Regions from separate parts of the Rossellomorea oryzaecorticis genome, predicted to be linked through region 2. Evidence: a T-box and tRNA genes for the amino acid it is inferred to sense, from the RefSeq annotation. Region 2 holds a T-box; the other regions hold tRNA genes.
What was found. The T-box of region 2 lies ahead of argS (arginine--tRNA ligase). A T-box ahead of a tRNA ligase gene usually reads a tRNA of that ligase, here a tRNA-Arg.
Positions count from the first base shown of each region.

Region 1 (7,517 bases), on a different contig from region 2:
ACAGTGACGCTGAATTTCAATGAAGCGGTTTACGGAAGCCTCGAAGAAAAGGTTGTCTCCGAACATATGCTGAATTCACTGGTCCTTTCATTGACAGAACAAAAAGGAATCAAAGGGGTATCGGTGCTGGTGGAAGGTGAAGCGACAACCGTGAGCAAAGACGGTGAACCTGTCACAGAGCCGGTCACCCGCCCTGAAAATGTTAATGCAATTAGTTTTTAAATGATCATTTTTTGATATACTATTATAGAATCATGAAAAAAGAGGTTGGCTGATGCCGCCTCTTCTTCTTTTGAGAAGGAATATATACATATGAATGAAAACGATCTATACAGGAGGATAAATATGAGAGCAGATGGAAGAGAAAAGAATCAATTGCGTGAAGTGAAAATCGAAACAGGATATGTGATGCATCCAGAAGGATCTGTGCTAATCACGGTGGGGAATACAAAGGTGATCTGTAACGCAAGCATCGAAGACAGGGTGCCTCCTTTTTTGAGAAACAGCGGCAAAGGCTGGATTACAGCAGAGTATTCCATGCTGCCGAGGGCGACGGAATCGAGAAATATCCGTGAATCTTCGAAAGGCAAGATTTCAGGACGGACGATGGAAATTCAACGCTTGATCGGACGCGCCTTGAGGGCGGTCGTGGATCTGGATGCGATTGGAGAAAGGACGATCTGGATTGATTGTGATGTCATTCAGGCGGACGGAGGAACAAGAACCGCTTCCATTACAGGGGCATTCGTCGCAATGGCGATAGCACTTGGGAAATTACAGGACAGCAAAAAAATCGCCCGTTTCCCGCTGAAAAGCTATTTGGCAGCGACAAGTGTAGGAATCATAGAAGAACATGGTTCTGTACTCGACCTAAATTATATTGAAGACAGCAAAGCACTTGTGGACATGAATATCATCATGACCGGCGAAGGGGAATTCGTTGAGCTGCAGGGTACAGGTGAAGAAGCTACGTTCACAATGAATCAGCTCCATGAAATGCTGGAGCTTGGACAGGAAGGAATTCAGGAATTGTTCGAGATGCAAAAAAATGCACTTGGGGAAATCGCCCAAAGAATCCAATAAAGGCGGGTGCAGTTATGACAAAGAAGGTAATAATCGCGACCAGGAATCAAGGAAAAGCAAAGGAATTTCAGAATATGTTTGCTCCCCACGGTTATGAGGTACAAACACTACTAGACATGCCTCATATCGAGGATGTCGAAGAAACAGGAACGACTTTTGAAGAGAACGCGATTTTGAAAGCAGAAACAGTAGCGAAAGAGCTCGGTGTACTGGTGATTGCTGATGATTCCGGTTTGGCGATCGATGCATTGGAAGGAAGACCGGGGGTTTACTCGGCAAGATATGCCGGTGAAGAAAAAAATGATGAGGCCAATATGGACAAGGTCCTGGCGGAATTAAAAGATGTCCCCGGCGGTGAAAGAAATGCAAGATTCCATTGTGTGCTGGCGATTGCGGGACCCCATATGGAGACGCGCACGGTAAACGGCACATGCGAAGGGCAGATTCTCCAGGAACGACGGGGAAGCAACGGGTTCGGCTATGATCCGATCTTTTTCGTCCCTTCGCTCGGCAGGTCGATGGCTGAACTCACACAGGAAGAGAAAAGCAGAATCAGTCACCGGGGCAATGCTCTTGAAAAATTGAGGCCAATGATCAAGGACTTTGTTTAAAAGGGTGATAAGAAGATGAAGCTTTTAGTTGTCAGCGACAGCCATGGTTCGAAAAGTGAGATTAAAGAGCTGGCTGAGAAATATGACGGTGAAGTAAACGCAATGATTCACTGCGGTGATTCGGAACTCAGTGCCGATGATGCCGCTCTTACACCTTACCTGGCTGTTCGCGGAAATTGTGACATGGATGCCCGTCTGCCCGAAGATCTGATCGAAGAAGTCGACGGAGAGACGATCCTCGTTACTCACGGACATTTATATGGAATCAAGATGTCCTTGATGAAGCTGCGGTATAAAGCAGAGGAGTCGGGTGCCAAATTCGTCTTTTTCGGGCATTCCCATACGCTCGGAGCCGAGATCGCGGGCGGCACTCTTTTCCTGAATCCGGGAAGTATCCTTCTGCCGCGCGGGAGACAGGAGCGGACGTACGCTTTGGTCGATGCTTCTGATCATTCGATTAAGGTGCAATTCTTGACCCATGAACATGAACTGGTTGAGGAACAGGAGTTCAGAATATAGTGTTCTGATTTGAAAAGGGAGCCTTCTTTCATTAGGAGGTTCTTTTTTTCTTTTCTTAGAGGAAAGAAAAGGATATAATGAAATGGTGAAGTGGATGGAAGATGATAAAAACAGTTAATAAACTTTTTTTGAAAATGTATTGACTTCTATATGCTATGTGAATATAATAAATATTGTCCTTAAAAAACACGTCCCAGTAGCTCAGCAGGATAGAGCAACGGCCTTCAAGAATAGGAGCCTCTATTAGGGAAACAGAAACCTATAGAGTGGACGACACTATATCGGTGAAGCCTTAACAGATAATGCTGATGGTAATACCGAGGAAACTTACGACCAATTTGGTGAAAGAATCTCGAATGGTTTAACGGTAGAGATTCTGTATTATGCTTATAGCATCGTGAGGTTCCGTAGAGACTACACGTGTCGCACCTGAAATGGTGAAGATATAGTCCAGACCACAAACAGCGACTCCATGCTGGTGCCGAAAGTCATAGTGGTAAGCTAAGCCGTCGGTCGGGAGTTCGAATCTCTCCTGGGACGCCACTATCATTACATACATACCTTGACATCACAGGGTTTGACAAATAAGGGATACTGACACAGCCTGGTTGTGGGGTATCTTTTTTTTATCCGAATATATCGCTTGATAACTGATCTTCTCTGAGTTATCCTGTTATATAGATCATGTCCCAGTAGCTCAGCAGGATAGAGCAACAGTTTCCTAAACTGTAGGTCGGGAGTTCGAATCTCTTCTGGGACGCCACTAATCTTACATACACTAAGTCTGCCGATCCGGCAGGCTTTTTTTCTATTTGGGCTTATCTTTGTTTTCTCCAATCTCTCATGCTACACTATTACCATCTTTATTACGTATAGGGGTACTAACTATGACAAATAAAAACAATGAGGAAAAAGGGAAGGTCCTGCAATTTCCAGGATTGAAGGAGAGGCTTCTTGAAAAGGGCGTACAAGCCCTCGAAAATGGTGAAATACAGGAATCAGCCGACCTTTTGACCCAGGCGTATGAAATGGATCCAGAAAATCCCGATATCAATACGGCGCTGGTATTGGCTCTTTATGAAAACAAACAATATGACGAAGCGAAAGTGATCTGCAAAGAAATGCTCCTAGAAGGGATCGGGGAATACTTCGAGGTGGTCGATATGTACTTGATGATCCTTATTCAGCTGCATCAGCATCAAGATGTCGTCGATACGATCCACGCTCTCTTCGATGAAAAAGAAGTGCCATTCGAGAAAGAAGAGCATTTCAAGAAGCTTTTGCACTTCAGCGAGAAAGTCCTTGATGGAAAAGAACCCGTCTCCCGGATGGATGAAGAATCCGAGGTTCCAGAGACCTCGATTTTAAAAGATAAAAGCCTTGAGGAACAGACGCTGATAGCCGCACAGCTCGTACATCAAAATATCCGTCCCTACCTGCAGGAACTGTTGTCCTGCTTAAGGGAAGGGAACACTCATCCTTTTTTACAATCGATGATCCTGAATGTACTGCGGGAACACGGATATGATAAGGAAATTTCAATAATTAAACTGAACACGGAAGTGAAGGTGACACCTTCGGAACTTCAGGATGTTTTTGAGACAGAAACGTTTAAGAACTTGGCTGAAGAATTGGAAGAGCTGCTTTCGCAGCGCAATCCAACTTTATATCAACATGCGCTGGAACTGGTAAAGAGGCATTGTTTTCTGCTGTATCCATTAGAGATGCAAGAGGAGCCAGGGAATATCGCCATGGTTTATGCAAGTGCTGCAGCGAAAATGTTCGCGGATTCGATTCTGCTTGAAGAATTGAACGTTGAAATGGAACACTGCGGTGAATGCGAGAACCTTATGGAACAACTGAATGCCCTAGAGGAAATTTCTTCACCCACAATTTAAATGCTCTCTGTTGAAAGAATGAGGCTGTATGTTATAATATAATGGTTGCAATAGAATAGATTTTTATATATTTACGATGATAGTGCTAGATTTATACAAAGGACTATCTACTACTATGCGTAAAAAATTTGAATCAAATATAGATTGTTGGAGGGAACAGTATGTCTGCAAAATGGGAAAAGCAAGAAGGTAACCAAGGAGTACTTACAATCGAAGTAGATGCTGCGAAAGTGAACGAAGGTTTGGACGCTGCATTCAAAAAAGTTGTAAAACAAGTAAATGTACCAGGATTCCGTAAAGGTAAAATGCCTCGCGGTATGTTCGAAAAACGCTTCGGCGTAGAAGCACTATACCAGGATGCACTTGACTTCATCTTACCTGATGCATATGCTCAAGCAATCGAAGAAACAGGTATCGAGCCAATCGACCGCCCTGAAATCGATGTTGAGCAAATGGAAAAAGGCAAAGACTTGATCTTCACTGCGAAGGTTCAGGTAAAGCCTGAAGTGAAACTTGGAGACTACAAAGGTCTTGAAGTAGAAAAAATGGATGCTGAAGTAAAAGCTGAAGACGTTGAAGCTGAACTTACTTCTCTTCAAGAAAAACAAGCCGAGCTTGTTGTGAAAGAAGAAGGAAAAGCTGAAGAAGGCGACACAGTGACAATGGATTTCGAAGGATTCGTTGACGGTGAAGCGTTCGAAGGCGGACAAGCTGAAAACTACTCTCTAGAACTCGGTTCTGGACAATTCATTCCAGGTTTCGAAGAGCAACTAGTTGGAGCGGCTGCTGGTGAAGAGAAGGAAGTAGAAGTTACATTCCCTGAAGAATACCATGCTGCTGAGCTTGCAGGAAAAGCTGCAACGTTCAAAGTGAAACTTCACGAAATCAAAACAAAAGAACTTCCTGCTTTAGACGATGAATTCGCTAAAGATGCTGACGAAGAAGTTGAAACATTGGCTGAACTAAAAGAAAAAATCGAAAAGCGCCTTCAAGAATCCAAGAAGAACGAAGCTGAAACAGCAGTTCGCGAAGCGCTTGTAGAAAAAGCTTCAGAAAATGCAGAAGTTGAAATCCCAGAAGTAATGGTTAACAGTGAAGTGGACCGCATGATGCAAGAGTTCGGTCAACGCCTTCAAATGCAAGGTATGAACCTTGATCTTTACTTCCAATTCTCTGGTCAGACAGAAGAAGATCTTCGCGCACAAATGACTGAAGATGCCGGCAAGCGTGTACGCACGAACTTGACTCTTGAAGCAATTGCTGCAGCTGAAAATCTTGAAGTTTCTGATGAAGAAGCTGAAGAAGAAGTGAATAAAATGGCTGAGCAGTACAACATGTCAGCTGACAACATCAAGCAGGCCCTAGGCGGACTTGATACACTTAAAGCGGACCTTAAAGTACGCAAAGCACTCGAATTCCTTGTTGATAACAGCAAAGAAGCATAATAATAAATACAAAACAAGGCGCGATTCGCGCCTTGTTTTGTACAATTAAAAGAAGTCATCTTAGATAGTATGGTTCATACATAACATATTTTGAAGCATGTAATTGTTATTAGGCTTTTCCAGTTTTTGATTAGAGTGCAGGACGAGACTCCTGGGGGAGAAGTGGCCAATTGCCTCTGGGCAAAGCCCTTCCGTTTTTCTACCCGGAGGCTCACCAACCGCCCGCGGAAAGCGAAGTCTTGCACGGAAATCAACAGCGTCAATATAAGAACAAAATATCGTTTAAAGATTTTCAACAGAGGAAAAAAGAATAATAACCTGCAAATATGGACAAACCTTAATAGCAGGGACAAATTTAAACCACATACTTGCAACTCTTCTTTCATTAACAAATACATAAAAACATTTAAGTAAAATATTTGCTAAAATGTCCGATACATAATAAGATGATTCTTAAGAATCGTATAATTTTTTCGCGAACATATACTGTGTTAAAATGCAATACATAACTTAGTGGAGAAGATAGCAAGTTCTCGGTCGTCCATTATCAAATGGATTCAAGAAGTATTAATGAAGGGGTGAAAGGCATTGTTTAAATTTAACGATGAAAAAGGACAGCTGAAATGTTCTTTTTGCGGAAAAACGCAGGATCAAGTGCGTAAATTAGTAGCAGGACCAGGTGTATACATCTGTGACGAATGCATCGAGCTCTGCACGGAAATCGTAGAAGAAGAGCTTGGTACAGAAGAAGAAGTGGAATTCAAGGACGTTCCTAAACCGAAGGAAATCCGTGAAATCCTCGATGAATACGTCATCGGACAGGATCAGGCTAAAAAGTCGCTGGCCGTTGCCGTTTATAATCACTACAAACGCATCAACTCCAGCAGCAAAGTGGATGATGTGGAACTTTCTAAAAGTAATATCGCCATGATCGGGCCTACAGGGAGCGGTAAGACATTGCTTGCTCAAACTCTTGCCCGTATCCTGAATGTTCCATTTGCAATTGCTGATGCTACTTCTCTTACAGAAGCCGGCTATGTTGGTGAAGATGTTGAGAACATTCTATTAAAGCTGATCCAGGCTGCTGATTATGATGTGGAGAAAGCTGAAAAAGGCATTATCTACATCGATGAAATTGATAAAGTGGCAAGAAAATCAGAGAATCCTTCCATCACTAGAGATGTTTCCGGGGAAGGCGTACAACAGGCGCTATTGAAAATTCTGGAAGGAACGGTTGCAAGCGTGCCGCCACAAGGAGGGCGTAAGCATCCTCATCAGGAATTTATTCAAATCGATACGTCCAATGTCCTGTTCATTTGCGGAGGTGCATTTGATGGCATTGAACAAATCATTAAACGCCGCCTTGGCCAAAAGGTCATCGGTTTCGGTTCCGACCCTAAAAATGCCGAAGTGAAAGAAGATAAGTCACTTCTTTCTAAAGTGGTACCTGAAGACTTATTGAAATTCGGTCTGATTCCTGAATTCATCGGGCGTCTTCCAGTGATTTCAAGTCTTGAACCGCTTGATGAAGAAGCATTGGTTGAAATTCTGACAAAACCTAAAAATGCATTAGTGAAACAATATCAAAAAATGCTTGAACTTGATGATGTTGAATTGGAATTCACAGACGATGCTCTGCTTGAAATTTCGAAAAAAGCAATCGAGCGCAAAACTGGTGCCCGCGGGCTTCGTTCCATCATCGAGACCATGATGCTTGATGTGATGTTCGATCTTCCTTCCCGTGACGATATCAAAAAATGTATCATCACTAAAGAAACGATTCTCGAAGATGCATCACCGCAGCTCGTTCTCGAAGACGGCACAGTCATCGATCCAAACGAAGAAAAAACATCTGCTTAATAGCTTTTCAAAGCCCGGAATGATTTATCATTCCGGGCTTTGTTTCATTTAATCTTTAATTTTTAATAAATAAGAATAACAAAAATAAATATTTAAGATGG
Region 1 is NZ_JBJOSA010000009.1:109,659-117,175, forward strand. Features, by position in the region: gene ACKA06_RS12485 (GerMN domain-containing protein) at 1-222, shown strand, start outside; gene rph (ribonuclease PH) at 346-1,083, shown strand; gene ACKA06_RS12495 (XTP/dITP diphosphatase) at 1,098-1,694, shown strand; gene ACKA06_RS12500 (metallophosphoesterase family protein) at 1,710-2,213, shown strand; tRNA gene ACKA06_RS12505 (tRNA-Arg) at 2,900-2,976, shown strand; gene ACKA06_RS12510 (tetratricopeptide repeat protein) at 3,101-4,111, shown strand; gene tig (trigger factor) at 4,273-5,556, shown strand; gene clpX (ATP-dependent protease ATP-binding subunit ClpX) at 6,145-7,416, shown strand.
Region 1: it encodes a tRNA-Arg, which carries the amino acid that the T-box ahead of argS (arginine--tRNA ligase) is inferred to sense. The anticodon was not compared.

Region 2 (7,517 bases):
GTAGATCAAGTCCGGGTTTGACAGTTGAGGGTTCGCATCAATGATTTCAGATAGCCCTACCCGGAACTTCTTGGATATTTTCCAGAGAGTGTCTCCTTTCTTTACTTGATAAGACTGCGCTGCTTGAGCGCTTTGCATTCCACAAATACCAAAGACAAGGGACAGAACGACCATCAGACAAACGAATTTTGTTTTCATAGGTATAAATTGTGTATTTACAGGTGAAATATTCTTAGGAAAAATTAAAAAATAGGATTATTGTTTCATTTAAAGGGAATAGGTAAACCATCTAGAATAAAGTGAAACCTTTTTTATTTTCATACGTACAAATAGATAACGAATACAAACAAAGAGGTGAATAACGTGGTAAAGGAGAACGATCGCTTTAAAAAGGTGATAACCAAATTGTCGAATGTCGGTGTCAACATCTCCAAGACGAAGTCCAGACGTGAGATTCTCCATTCACTAAAGCAATATCAGCCATTACCCAAGACGTTAACACAGGATTCATAACACGCTGCCAGGCATATTTCTCTTTTTTTCACGATATACTACATAGTAGTGAAAAGGAGGGGAAGATATGGAGAGAGTGATGTTTGATGTACAGACATTAATGGAAATCAGAAAGAAGGCAGATGAGATTTCATACCGGTGTATGAGCGGGGACCGCCCTTCTGACCTCTACAACATCAACTTGGCGCTGGATCAGGTATCCCGTGCACTGGCCATGTTCGCAGAGATGGAAATCCATCGGATGCAGAACACCCATATTGCATGTGACGGACAAAGCTATATCAAGGGCCGTCTGCGGATAGCATATCGATCGATCCTTCCTCAGGAAGAAGAGTCGAACACAGCATAATAAAGAGGTTGACCCAAGAATACGAAAGTCTAAGATGCTCCATCCACCAGACGCATTGGCTCATAAAGGACTGATCCTTTAAGGATGAGCATTTCATCTTTTTGGGTCAGCCTCTTTTTTTTATTCTTAAAAACTTTAATAAAGCGTGGTGAGATAATGACAATTCTTTACTCGAAGATTTTATTGGTCTGCAATGGAAAAGCAGGGCGTGGGGAATTGGAGACTCAATTGATGGAAGTCACCCCGCCCCTTTTGGATATTTGTGATACTCTGACAATTCATAAAACCAAAGATAAAGGCGGCGCAGAGAAGATCTGCCATGAAACAGGAAATGAATATGATCTTGTCGTCATCCTCGGGGGAGACGGAACGGTCCATGAAGCCGTCAACGGTCTGGCGCGGCTCTCCTCAAGGCCAAAGACAGCCATCCTGCCGGGAGGGACATGCAATGATTTCGCCCGCTCCTTGTATATCCCGATGAACTTAAGGCTTGCTGCCGAGACGATTGCGAATGATCTTCACGAAAAAGATATCGACATCGTCAAAGCGGATGACCGCTACTTCAGCAATTTCTGGGGGACGGGCCTCATTTCCCAGACAAGTGACAATATCGATACTGGATCCAAAAGCGTACTCGGCAAGCTCAGCTACTATATAAGTGCCTTTCAGTCCATCCAGGATCCTGTATTGTTGAATGCAGCGGTCACTGCCGATGGACGGGAATATAACGAAGAAGTAGTCATGCTGCTCGCGGCTAATGGGCGTTCAATCGGCACGCACCCGCTGCCTGCGTCGATCTCGCTTCAGGATGGATTGATCGATCTTTATATGGTCAAGAAAACGGGTTTTCCTCTTATGATGGAATCTTTCAAGATAAGAAGCACCGGGGATATCAGTTCCTCTTCCGATGACATCATCCACATCCAGGCATCTGAAGTCACGATTCACCTGGATGACATGAAAAAGGTCGATATGGACGGAGAACTCTATGAGGAACAGAAACAGACTTTAAAAGTTTTGAAACACCATATGCGGTTCATCACAGGTGAAGAAAAATAAGAGAGTATCGGGTAGCAGCCCGATACTCTCTTTTTGGGTGGTTGGTGATGAATCAGCTAATGAGGCATTCGGATTATACCGTATGCTTCTTCTTTCTGATGACAAGATACACAATGTAAGCAAGGATTAAGACTCCACCGGCTGCAAGAGTGAGCATGGTGAAGTTTTCCTCGATGAACGGCTTCGCTTTGGCGCCAAGTGTCAAGATGATGGCACCTTCAAGGAAGAAACGGATGCCTCGTCCGATAATTGACCAGATGACAAGAGTTCGTATCCTCACGCCTGAAACACCGGCGAAAATCGTGAAAATTTTATAAGGAACGGGTGTAAGGCCTGCTATGAGAAGTGCGATCGGGCCGTATTTTTTAAAGTATTCCTCTACCTTCTGGATCCTTTGTTCAGAAAACAGATAGACCAGGATCGGGCGTCCCAGCTTCTTTCCGATCCACCATCCGAATAAGGCGCCGACTACTGAAGCAGCGGTGGTATATAACGCATAAAGCAGGGCATTTTCAGGATTGGCGATGGCAAGCGGGATCAACAGGACATCCGGCGGAATCGGGAAGAAAGATGAATCGGCAAACGATACAACAATAAGCCCCCAAACCCCGTAATCCATCAGCCAGGCTTCAAACGTGTGAAGTAATTCAGACATGAGATATCTCCTTTATGATAAGCAATTATAGTCAATCTTCATTTTGTTTCGTCAATACTAAAAAAGTATATCATCTTTCGAGGAGAGCGTCATGAATTATCTGTTTGTGGGCGGGGAGGGGACTGGGGCTGGTGTTGGGGGAAGCGGCTAGTATTGGCACTAGTTCGTCTTGGTCTTGGTGTATCGGCTGGTTGCTTTCTGTTGTTGGACTGGTGCAATCGGGCAGGCTGTTTTGTATCCGTGGAGCGGGGTTTTGATATGCTGTGCTGATTAGAATGATTCTTATTAGATCATAAATTATGAATCAGGAACGTATTTTCTGTTTTAGGATCGTAAATCAAAAAACAGGAACGTAAATCCTGAATTAGGAATGTATTTTCTGAAACAGGAACGTAAATCTCCAATCAGGAACGCAAATCCTAAACCTGCCGCTTAGATTCACAGAAAAAGAAGAAAAAACTCCGATAAGCCCCTAACCCCCTCGAAAATGGATCCATAACCCCCGGATTCACAACAGATTTCAGGTTAAGTCACTTCTAAATACCCCAAATACTGCATCTAATTCAACACAACACCTTCCAACCCACAGCCATAAGCCTATTCCCTTCAAGCCGTGTCTTTTCGAAAATACCTCCACAAATCAATAACACCATTCCTGCCTTTATTAAAATGATCAAGCCTTCACCGCTGCAAAATACCACCCAACCCCAACGAGCACCACTTCACCCCAAAACATCAACACTCCAAACTGACCACCCAACCAAAATCAATCATTTCTCGGGAAATAACGACAAGAACCAGCGGGTTTCTACATTTCCTTCGGCGCACCGATCCCTAACATGCCCAACCCTTTTGACAGCACGGAAGCAACAGAATAGACGAGCGTCAGACGTGACGCCTGCTTGCTGTCATCGTTAAGGATCTTGGTATTCCCGTAATAGCTGTTAAACGACTTCGCGAGCTCCAATAAATACTTGGCAAGGCTGGAAGGAGCATAGTTTTTCCAAGCCCGTTCCACCGTTTCCGGAAATAGTCTCAGCTGCTTGATGACTTCCCAGCTTGCCTTGTCTTCGAGCCCTACAAAAGTGGAGTGCTGTGAGACACCGGCCTTTCTTAATATCGACTGGGCCCTTGCATGAGTGTATTGCAGATAAGGTCCGGTTTCTCCCTCGAACGTAAGCATATGTTCCAGGGAAAACTCGATGTCGTTCAATCGGTCATTTTTCAGATCATGAAAGAGTACCGCGCCGACGCCAACGTCCCGTGCCACTTGGTCCGCATCTTTAAGATCGGGGTTCTTCTTCTTGATATTATCGTGCGCCATCGAAATTGCTTCCTGCAGTACTTCTTCCAGGAGGATGACTCGGCCTTTCCGAGTCGACATTTTCTTTCCATCCTTCAGATAGAGGCCGAATGGGATGTGCTTCATGTTATGGGCCCACTCATACCCAAGCTTTTGGAGCACTTCTTTTACTTGCTTGAAGTGGACAGTCTGCTCCTGGCCGACTACATACAGTGCCTCGTCGAACGAATATTCACGGTGGCGGTAAAGGGCCGCAGCCAGATCCCTTGTAGCGTACAAGGTGGCGCCGTCTGTTTTTTTAATCAGGCAAGGAGGGAGGGTTTCATCTTCCATCCGGACGACCTTTGCCCCTTGAGAGGTCTCGAGCAGATGCTTTTCTTCGAGAAGTTCCACCACTTCATCCATTTTGTCATTGAAGAATGCCTCGCCGTTATAGGAATCGAATTCAACTCCAAGCAGGGAGTAAATCGTTTTGAATGCCTCAAGGGATTCCGTTTTGAACCATTTCCAAAGCCTTGTGATTTCCTCGTCTCCATCTTCCAGGAGCTTGAATGCTTTCCGGCCTTCCTCTTCCAGGGAGGGGTGGAGTGCTGACTCTTCGTGAAATTTCTTATAAAGGATAAACAGTTCGGCAATCGGGTTCTCTTTCACTTTTTCTTCATCGCCCCATTTTTTGAATGCGACGATCAGCTTTCCGAACTGGGTGCCCCAGTCACCGATATAGTTGATCTTTACGGTTTCGTACCCGCAGGCTTCCGCCAGGTTGGCAATTCCGTTTCCAATAACGGTGGAACGTAGGTGCCCCATTGAAAAGGGTTTGGCGATATTCGGTGAGGACATATCCAGGACAACGGTCTTGCCGCTGCCAAAGGAATGCTTTCCATACTGTTCGCCATGCTGCAAGATCGAGTCCACAATTTCTTTACCGGCAGCCGCGGGATCAAAGTGCACATTTACATACGGACCGGCTGCTTCCACTTTTGAAAACAGGGGGGAAGCCAGTTTTCCAGCCAGTTCTTCGGCTATTGCGCCAGGTGCTTTCCGATATTCCTTCGCGAGCTTAAAACAAGGAAATGCAAGGTCGCCTAAATGAACATGCTTAGGTGTTTCGATTAAGGAAAGAAGATCTTCCTCGGTCCATGATGAAAGGACCTGGGACTTCAATACGTTTGCGAATGCTGATTTCAAATCCAATTTCTCCACCTCCAGATAAAATAAAAGACTGCTTTCTAAAAGATTGCTGCCTTTCGTAAATAGGTTTGCAGTCTGTATATAGCTTGTGAAAGTGCTCTTTTCGAACTCAAGCTTAAACAACGGACAACAAGCGTAAATACCGAAGTTCCGGTTTTTCTTGTGTACAAAGCAACAAAGGATGCGAAAAGAGCCAAATAAAAAAACCCGCCTCTACACTATGTAGAGACGAGTTTTGACTCGCGGTACCACTCTTATTCCCAGAAAGGGCGCTCATAAATTAACGGTTTTACCCGGTCTTTCCCTACTGAAATTTGGGGGAAGACTTCTCAGAAGTGCGCTTCATTCCGGGTTTCACACCAGGCTTACACCGTCCCTGGTTCGCTTTTAGATCCACGCGGGAATTACTCTCTTCATCATTGAATATCCTGTATATGGTTAGATATTATTTTACACATTCTGGAGATAATTACAACAACCATTTTAAGATTCTTCAGAAGAGAACATATACGTTTTATGATGGTATCTCATACTGAATACGAGGCCTAGAGCGAGCATATTCCCCATCAGGGAACTACCCCCGTAGCTGATGAAAGGAAGCGGGATTCCCGTGATCGGCAATAGCTGGATCGTCATGCCGATGTTTTGGAACACGTGGAAAGTGATCATTGAGATGATCCCTGCACATACATAGGCATTGAATGGTTCCTTTGTATCAAGGGCCGTCTTGGTCAAGTGGTAGATCAGCAGGAAGAATAAACTGATGACCACACTTGCACCGATAAATCCGTATTCCTCACCGATGACACTGAAGATGAAGTCCGTATGATTTTCCGGAATATACACTTCCCCGTCGCTGTAGCCTTTTCCAAAAATCTGACCGGATCCGATCGCATTCAATGAATTGATCAAGTGGAATCCTTCCAATTTGGAATAGTTATAAGGATCGAGCCAAGCGTAGATCCGTCCGAATTGATAAGGTTCAAAGCCTGTATATTTTTCCAGGAATTCCGGTGCCCAGATGACGAGTGAGAGCAGGATGCCGCCGACCACTCCGAGAAAAGCATAAATCGGGACGATCAGTTTCCATGTGATCCCCGATACCAGGATGATCCCTGTCATGATGGCCAGGATGACAAGGGAGGTCCCGAGATCCGGCTGCTGCATGATAAAAGCAAGCGGGAGGAGGGTGGTGAAACCGATTTTCAATAATAATTGAAAGTCCGTCTTCAATGTCTTCCTGACAGTGACTTCATTGTGGTTCGTGATCACTCGGGCAAGGGCAATAATCAGAAACGTCTTCATGAATTCTGAAGGCTGGATGGAACCGAGCGGTCCGAGCATGAACCAGCTTTTTGCTCCATTCCGGTAAGGTGCAATGCTCTCGGGAGAAATAAGGAGCACAAGAAGCAGGAATATGCCAAATCCGTACATATACCATGCGAGGCGTTTATACTGATCTGAATCAAAGAACAGTGCACCACCAATGATGATTCCTCCGACAACATACCAAAAGGCCTGCCGGATGACAAAGTTTGTTTCATATTGACCTGAGGTTTGGGCACTGCTTATCCCAAGGGCGCTGACGATAAAAAACATCATCAATAAAAAGAGGAGACCCCAGTCAAATTTATCAGCAAAACGCTGGCGAGTTTCCATAATCAATTCACCTGAATTTCGTAAGATTTCACATTCCTAGTCTAATAGATACGAAGGAAAATTTCTACTGCATGCCATCCTGAAATTCCCTTCTTTTTTCAACCCGTTTACGAACTGAATCAATCAAACAAGATAATAAAGAGGAAATAAGCCGGCAGCCGCCATTCATTTTCCATATATTACATCAATCTTCCTGTTCAGGAAGTCCATAAAGGTCCAATTTCAAATGTAACATTTCCTGAGATATATAGCCAGAACAGTCATAATTGTAAAAAACAAGTATTTCTACACTTTAACAGCCGCTCCCCTGGCCCTGCCTCCCCAAGTCCTATACCGTTTTAACCGGCTTCATAAGCTCCTTTTACCGAACAATGACTTTTTTCGACAATTCCCTGCGACTTTTGTCATCATTTTGAAATGAAATAGAAAAGAACGGTACCCTCATATCTTTGATAAAATAGATACTATTAGATACGCATCGTGTAAATCAGATGGAGGGAATGTTTTGAAGACATACAAGCAAACAAAAGATATCATCTATGTACATAAGAATACCGATCGGCAATTTGTCGTTTCATACGGCATCAACTTTCAGGATTTTGCTTCTAATCTTCCGAAGCCCCTGAAGAATCTATTGTTGATCAAACATCAGTATGAGCATGGAGCGTTCAACATTCACACTCATCTTGAATATGTAGAACAGGAAGAAATGAACAAGATCACCCATGATCATGTAGATAACTATGGTGACTTTTGCTGGATCGACTTCGACGAGGAAGCAGGCGTCA
Region 2 is NZ_JBJOSA010000029.1:29,122-36,638, reverse strand. Features, by position in the region: gene safA (SafA/ExsA family spore coat assembly protein) at 1-138, opposite strand, end outside; gene ACKA06_RS20190 (Lmo0850 family protein) at 355-513, shown strand; gene ACKA06_RS20185 (hypothetical protein) at 581-862, shown strand; gene ACKA06_RS20180 (diacylglycerol/lipid kinase family protein) at 1,019-1,921, shown strand; gene ACKA06_RS20175 (YqaA family protein) at 1,995-2,576, opposite strand; gene argS (arginine--tRNA ligase) at 3,385-5,073, opposite strand; T-box leader at 5,292-5,499, opposite strand; gene ACKA06_RS20165 (FtsW/RodA/SpoVE family cell cycle protein) at 5,554-6,729, opposite strand; gene ACKA06_RS20160 (hypothetical protein) at 7,235-7,517, shown strand, end outside.

Region 3 (7,517 bases), on a different contig from region 2:
GGAGTCTTCTGGGCTCAGTGTTCTAATGGCGGCACTGAAGAAGTACTTCATTTCATAGATTCCATAGGGGGTCTGCATATACTTACCCTTGACCGCGCGGCTTACCGTCGATTCATGGACTCCCGCTTCATCGGCCACTTCCTTCAGTGTCAGCGGCTGCAGACCGGACGGCCCTTCGAGGAAGAATGATTTCTGCTTTTCGACAATCAATTTACCCACTTTTAGAATCGTCTGTTTCCTCTGCTGCAGGTTTTGAAGTAGCCATTGGAATTCCTGGTCCTTCTCCCTCAGGTAACGTACGGTTTCCTTATCGGGGTGATGCTCGAGGAAATCCTTGTATTCCTCATTATAGATCACCTTGACAGTCGTCCCGTCAAAAAGGGAAACAGAGACTTCATTCCCACCCGATGTTTTCACGACCAATTCAGGGGCGATGTAATGAGAAGGTCCGTCGCTGTATAGTGCTCCGGGACGTGGATTGCACTCCCGGATGAGATCTGCGGCCTTCTGGATGTCCTTCAGGTCGACATCCAAATCCTTCGCAATCCCCTTCCATTTTTTCGCGGCAAAATCATCGAAATGTTCTTCGACGATCGTTCGGGCAAGCTCTGCGGCCTCTCTTCGCTTTAACTGGAGGGAAATGCACTCCTGCAGGGAACGGGCCCCTATGCCGGCAGGCTCCAATTCTTGCAGTCTGTCAATATAGTACTGGAGCTCGCCGGATTTCAGATCATGCCTGGAGAGGAAATCTTCCGTTTCAATATGCAGATATCCGTTCTCATCCAGGCTGTAAAACAGGTCTTTCATGATTTTTAGTTCAATCGATGTAAACGATTTCAAATCCAATTGAAGAAAAAGATGCTCTTCAAGTGTTTTCTTGGAGACTGATAGAAACTCAGTGAAATCGGTCTTGTTTTTTTCATTATTATAATAAGACTCTCCCCGGACGGGAATGTCTGTGATGGGGTCTTCTATTTGTATGAGGGGATTCTCCAATGCCTTTGTTTCGAGGAAAGCATTCAGTTCCAACGTGGAATACTGGAGGATGGTGATGGCCTGCTTTAGCTCTTGGGTCATCTGAAGCTTTAGTTGCTGTTTCTGCCATAATCCTGTGTTCAAATTCATCCTTCTAACCTCCTCCCCTCATTTTACATGAAATCGGGGGTTTCGTTAATGGGAATTGTTTGGTAATAGGGGGGACAAAATAAAAAAGGATATATTTATCAATTCACTAATTAAACCTTTATCTTATTTTCTCATTTTTCCTTTAAGGTAGTATAAGTATATTTCCTCTTAAATGCGACCATAAATTAAATAATAGAAAAATTGATTCAGTACAAGAAATGGAAGGAGAGATTAATATGCAAAAAAACTTAGAATTCACATTTAAAAATCAACCCTTGACCCCCGCTATCTGTGAACCGTTGATAACTGAATGTTTTGCAGGAAGAAAAGTGACTAGAAACGCAATTGTCAAAGAAGTAACTCAAATGCACTTACTAAGAGGCGGTCTTGAATCAGAGGCTATCGATGTACCGCGGACAATAAAAAAAGCTTTAGAGAATTTGAGAAAAAAACAACTCGCCACTAAACATCCTTCTTACTCCTATTGGATCATTTATCCAAAAGAAAATACCAAAACAACACAACAACATAAAAATCAGAATAACTTAGAAAAAGAAAATATTAATAGTAATGAAGATACAATAGTACTGGGGGCTGGTTCTGGATCTGTATACTTATTTTATTTCCCTGAATATAAAAAAGATTCCCTTGAGAAATGGAAATGTAAAATCGGAAAAACCAAAGGGCGGACAAAAGATCGGATTTTTTCTGAAGCAACACGTTTACCTGAGAAGCCAATTATTCCTGTTGAAATAAGGTCAGACAATCCTCTCCTATTAGAAAAAACTATTCATTATATACTAACTTACAGAAATCAAAAAGATAATAATTCTGGTGGTGGAAAAGAGTGGTTTATAACAAACCCGAAGGAATTTATTGAAATTGCACAATCCATTACAAAAGAAATTTATTAATATTTGAGCACTTCATTTAAATGTAACAAAGACAAGTCTATTAACGGTTAAATACGTAAAATAAAAGTCTTTTTATTTTCCACTGCCTATTAGACTCTTTCAGGAACTAACCTATTTAATACTTTGATGCTAACCTCTGCTTTTCTTTCTGCCATGTTTATTCCTCCCATTGCGTGTTATTCGTTGCGTGGTATAAACAATTGAAAAGCACCCAAACAAGGTAAACAAAAAAAGACCTCATGTCCGCTGATAAACTCAACAAACACAAGGTCTTCGTACGCCCTCGGAGGGAATCGAACCCCCATTTTAAGAACCGGAATCTTACGTGCTATCCGTTGCACCACGAGGGCATGTATGTGGACTTGCAAAACTATCGTCCGAAAGTATATTATAATGTACTTTTTTCAGGAATGCAATACGTTTTCTCTGTTTAAAAAAGGAATGGATGGGTATGATGTAGAAAGGATTACATAGTGTAAGAATCACTGATGCGTCAGGTTTGACCTTTATTGACCAACAGTGTATGATTACAGTACAAAGTGAATATGTATTAAATACAAATAAAAAAGTGTACTTTAAGGAGGAACGAAGGATGAACTTAATTCCTACAGTTATTGAACAAACGAACCGCGGCGAACGTGCATATGACATTTATTCCCGTCTTTTGAAAGACCGTGTCATCATGCTTGGAAGCGCCATCGATGATAATGTGGCGAACTCCATTGTAGCACAACTTCTATTCCTGGAGTCTGAAAATCCGGAGAAAGATATCTCCATCTATATCAACTCACCTGGCGGAAGCATCACGGCAGGTATGGCGATCTATGATACGATCCAATACATCAAGCCTGATGTACAAACAATCTGTATCGGTATGGCCGCTTCAATGGGTGCATTCCTTCTTGCAGCAGGTGCTGAAGGCAAGCGACTTGCCCTTCCGAATGCAGAAGTCATGATCCATCAGCCGCTTGGAGGAGCACAAGGTCAGGCGACGGAAATCGAAATCGCTGCGAAGCGCATTCTATTCCTTCGTGAAAAACTGAACCAGATCCTCGCAGACCGCACTGGCCAGCCGCTAGAAGTCATCGCGAAAGATACTGACCGCGACAACTTCATGACTGCCGAGCGCGCGAAGGAATACGGTTTAATCGACCGCATCATCACTCGCAACGATATGAACAATAAATAATACTCTTTTTTGAGAGTCTCCCCCGACGGCTTTGACCGCCGGGGTTTTTGTTTTGGATTGGGAGAGGGTATGAGATTTGGGACGGGCGGGCACCGGATTTTGTCTGCTTATGTCGAAAAATCGTCAGCTCGCACATATAATCAATATTCCGCACTTATATCCGGAATTTCGCACTTATATGAAAAATTCCGCTCTTAAACAGTTCTGCCCATAACATATCCTCTCTATTTTTCTCCCAGGATCATTATCTCAAAACGAAAGCCGGTACTTTGAACAATCACTCACCTTAAATAGCGATAAAATCCTCAAAAAAACCACTACTATAACTTTAAAAAAGCTCTTTACAATCTTCCCATGAAATAAAAATCGGCCCGCCCCTCGATACGTTAATACGTTAACGCGCTCAGGGACGGGCCTTCACTTTATTCCTCTTTAAAAGGTATCAGCACTTCCCCATTCCTCCCGCTTTTCAGGAGCAGATGAAGAATGGTTTTGGACAGTTCACTTGGGTGATAGGGTTTCACAAGGTAATCAACTGCCCCGAGTGTGATGCCTTTTTCTTTTTCATCGAGTGCGGATGAGATGATGATCGGGATGTCGCACAGCTCTTCATTTGCTTTCAGGGCTTCGAGAACGTCCCAGCCCGACATGGTTCCTTCGAGCATGATATCGAGGACGACAGCATCCGGTTTGAACTCAGTTATTTTTTCAATCGCGGCTTCTCCGGATTTCGCATGCTGCACCTGGAATCCGCTTCCGGATAACTCTGCCGTGAGCAGCGATGCGAGGTTGATGTCATCCTCTATGACCGTGATCGACATGCCATCGCCGCTTGATTCTTCCTCCTTGAAGGTCTGGAGTGTCACCATCGGGAGGCAGACCGTGAACGTACTTCCCTTCCCTATTTCAGAAGCTACCCTGATACTGCCGTCATGATTCTCGATGATTTCCTTTACGATTGTAAGACCCAGCCCTGTGCCGCCGATCCTTCTGCGGTCTGAATTGTCGACCCGATAGAATTTCGTGAACAGCTTAGGGAAGGCATCATCCGGGATGCCGAGTCCTTCATCTATGATATTGATGAACACCATATCCTGTTTTTCATAAACCCGGGTGGTGATGGTTCCGCCGTCGGGTGAATATTTGATGGCATTGCTGATCAGGTTCGTGAACGCCTGTGATAATTTATCTTTATCGCCGAGGACCATCGTACAATCCGTGTCTTTCTCAATGGTGAATGTATGATGGGGCGCATTGACTTTCTGGGTGTTGATGACATGCTGGATGATCGGGACGATGTCCTCGTACCGTTTATCAAAGGTCTGCCTGCCGGACTCCATCCGCTGGACATCAAGAAAATCATTGATCAGCGACGTCAATCGTTTGGCTTCCTGATAAATGGTGGTCAGATACTTCTTCGTTCTTTCCGGCTTCAAGTCTTTCGTCAGCATCAATTCGGTGAAGCCGAGTACACTCGAAAGCGGAGTTCGCAGTTCATGGCTGACCGTCGAGACGAATTCCGATTTCATCTGATCGACTTCGAATTCCTTTGTGATGTCCCGGTGGACGAAGATCGTGCCCACTTTCTCATCACCACGGTAGAGAGACTCCGAGTACACCTGATAGACGGTTCTGCCGTCTTCGAGATGGTACGTATGGAGATGCCTGCCGGCTTTTTCCGATTCTATGACCATCTCATAATACCGGTTAAGCATTTTAGGATCTTCAACCCGGCTTGCAAGCGCCTGTTTCCATTCTTGATAAGGTGCCTGCTGCAGGGCACACAGCTCCCCTTGGATGATTTTCGCCAGTTTCGTATTCATCAGCATGCTGTTCCCGTCGTTATCGACCAGCTGGATGCCTTCCTGGATGTTATTCAGTATATCCTGGTTCATATGGCGGTCTTTTTCCGACTCTTCAAACAGGTTGATCTTTTGAAGGGAGATGGAAATCTGCTTGCTGAGACTCTTGTATTCTTTCAGTTCCTCCGGATTGAAATCCTGGCCGAAGCGGCTGAAGACCATGATGGCTTCCACCTCTTTGCTCAGCGATAATATCGGGATGAAAAGATCATAAGAATACATCGTTTCAAGATGATAGCTCTTCTCCGCCTCCACAAGCCCACGTTTAACCGAAAAAGCTTTCTTCTGTTGAACTAAACGCTGATGAAGTCCGTTATCCATATAGTTGATGAACTGCTCCACTCCCTTTTCGGAAATCCCGCATGATGCACGCGACTTCTTCTCATCAAGGAGGACAATCATTCCGCGCGAGGCGTCCATGACCCCGCACATCGTGTCTACGATGCTATCCAGCACTTCCTGTTTGTTGAGGGAATAAGAAATCCCGTTGATGAATTCATTGCGCCGCTCGAGCTGCTGTTCGCGAAGTTTGGCAACCGTAAGCAGATGCTCAAGCTTCGACTGCTGTGATTCAAGTTCATCCTGCTGGGCGACAAGCTCCTCATTCTGGGCGAGCAAATCCTCTTCCTTCAATTGAATCCGGTGGATCATTTTTTCAAATGCCCGAGACACCTTCCCGATTTCATCTTTCCGATTGTTTTCAAAAGACCAGCTCTGATACGTTTCATCTTCGGCAATCTGCTCGGCTGCGGTTGCGACCTGATTGAGCGGGCTGCCGATTTGTTTTGCCAGCATTCTCATGATTCTCATCAACACCAGGAGCATAAGGAAAATGAACAGGACAAAGGCCCCCTGGCTGAGGGATTGCTTACGTTTCACCTCTTCATATGCCTCATCACTCTTTTGCTCGATTGAATCCTTATAGTCGTTCATCTGATTTTGAAAAGTGTCAACAGTGGCAGTTCCTCCGTCTGCAGATGCTTTTTTTACCGCTTCGAAGTCTCCGTTGTCGTAATTTGTAATGGCATTCGCGACGATTTGGTTAAAATAGTATGCAGAAAATTCTTCTACATCCTTGATGAACGATTGATCCTCTGGTTCGATCGCAAGCATCCTGAATTTCTCGATGGTATTTTCGATCACGATTTCCTGACGGTAAATGCTTTCCTTCAGCTCCAGCCTTCCAAATGCAACGTAGCCCCTGGCATCAAAGAAGGCTTTGCTGAATGCCCTGTTCAGCTGTTCAGCCACTGCTTCTTTCTCATTGAGCTTTTCTCGTTCCGCTTGATATTCATCCGTAATGTATTGATTGTAGAGAAACAAACAGGCAGCCCCGATCAGGAAAATAAAGATGAAGCTGGTCATCACACCGATGAATTGATTGCGCAGGCTTGTTTGGAAAAACCCCCTAATTCTCTTCATTCAAGATTTCCTCGATCCGCTGGACAAGTTCCATTGGGCTGTATGGTTTCGCAATGAAGTAGTCGGCACCTGATTTCAGCACCCGTTCCTTATCCGCCTGCTGGCTTTTGGCCGAAACCATCATGATTTTCACGTCTTGTTTCTCCGGTGTGTTCCTTACCTTTTCGATGACTTCAAGCCCTGTAAATAAAGGCATCATATAATCGAGGAGGATCAGGTCATAGTCATGTTCCATAATGCTTGAGACGGCTTCCCTGCCGTCCGCCGCTTCATGAAGTTCGTGACCCTCATCCTCCAGGGTATCAACCACCAGCATTCTAAGTACTTCTTCATCTTCCGCCACTAAAATTTTGGCCACCTTTTATTCCTCCCCTTTTTCGAAAGCTTTCTTCATTTCAAAATAGGACTCTTTCAGCCTCTCATGATAAGAAGGCTCGTTCCATGTTTCCCAAGAGTAATGATAAAATCCGGCAGGTTCCAAATTGTTTGATTTTACTTCCGGATAAGAAAATTCAGATCCTCTATCCGATTCATACAGCCCTATGTTGATGCCGTCAATCGCTTGTCCTGCCTCCAGACCATTTTCCCAGACATCCCCCATCGCTTCTTTCTGGCTCGGATCCTTTATATTCAAGAGCTGCCATGGAATCCTGATTTCATAACGGTCCTTTGAAGGGCTGACACTGATATCAGTAAGAGAGTCATAGTCCGGATCTTCAGGATTGGCCGTCCCGAATGCCAGTTCACCCGTTTCATAGGAGTCAAACGGAAGCACCTTTCCGCCTATGTTCAGTTCCTTGTTCAGCGTAAGTCTGATCCCGTGATACGTTCCATTATCCTTCTGATCCGCATATTTTTCGCGCGGGATCATGCCGAGGACTTCACCGTAATGGTAATGAAACGTATCATAATAGCTGTCCACAAGCAGGCGGGCTTTTTTCCCGCCTTCGATATGCAGGGCAAAATCCACGCCGGAAGTGTTCACCCCCGACACCCCAGGAAGGG
Region 3 is NZ_JBJOSA010000003.1:164,645-172,161, forward strand. Features, by position in the region: gene rpoN (RNA polymerase factor sigma-54) at 1-1,125, opposite strand, end outside; gene ACKA06_RS05045 (GIY-YIG nuclease family protein) at 1,362-2,039, shown strand; tRNA gene ACKA06_RS05050 (tRNA-Arg) at 2,318-2,389, opposite strand; gene clpP (ATP-dependent Clp endopeptidase proteolytic subunit ClpP) at 2,632-3,228, shown strand; gene ACKA06_RS05060 (ATP-binding protein) at 3,651-6,512, opposite strand; gene ACKA06_RS05065 (response regulator transcription factor) at 6,499-6,870, opposite strand; partial or broken gene ACKA06_RS05070 (hypothetical protein) at 6,874-7,517, opposite strand, start outside.
Region 3: it encodes a tRNA-Arg, which carries the amino acid that the T-box ahead of argS (arginine--tRNA ligase) is inferred to sense. The anticodon was not compared.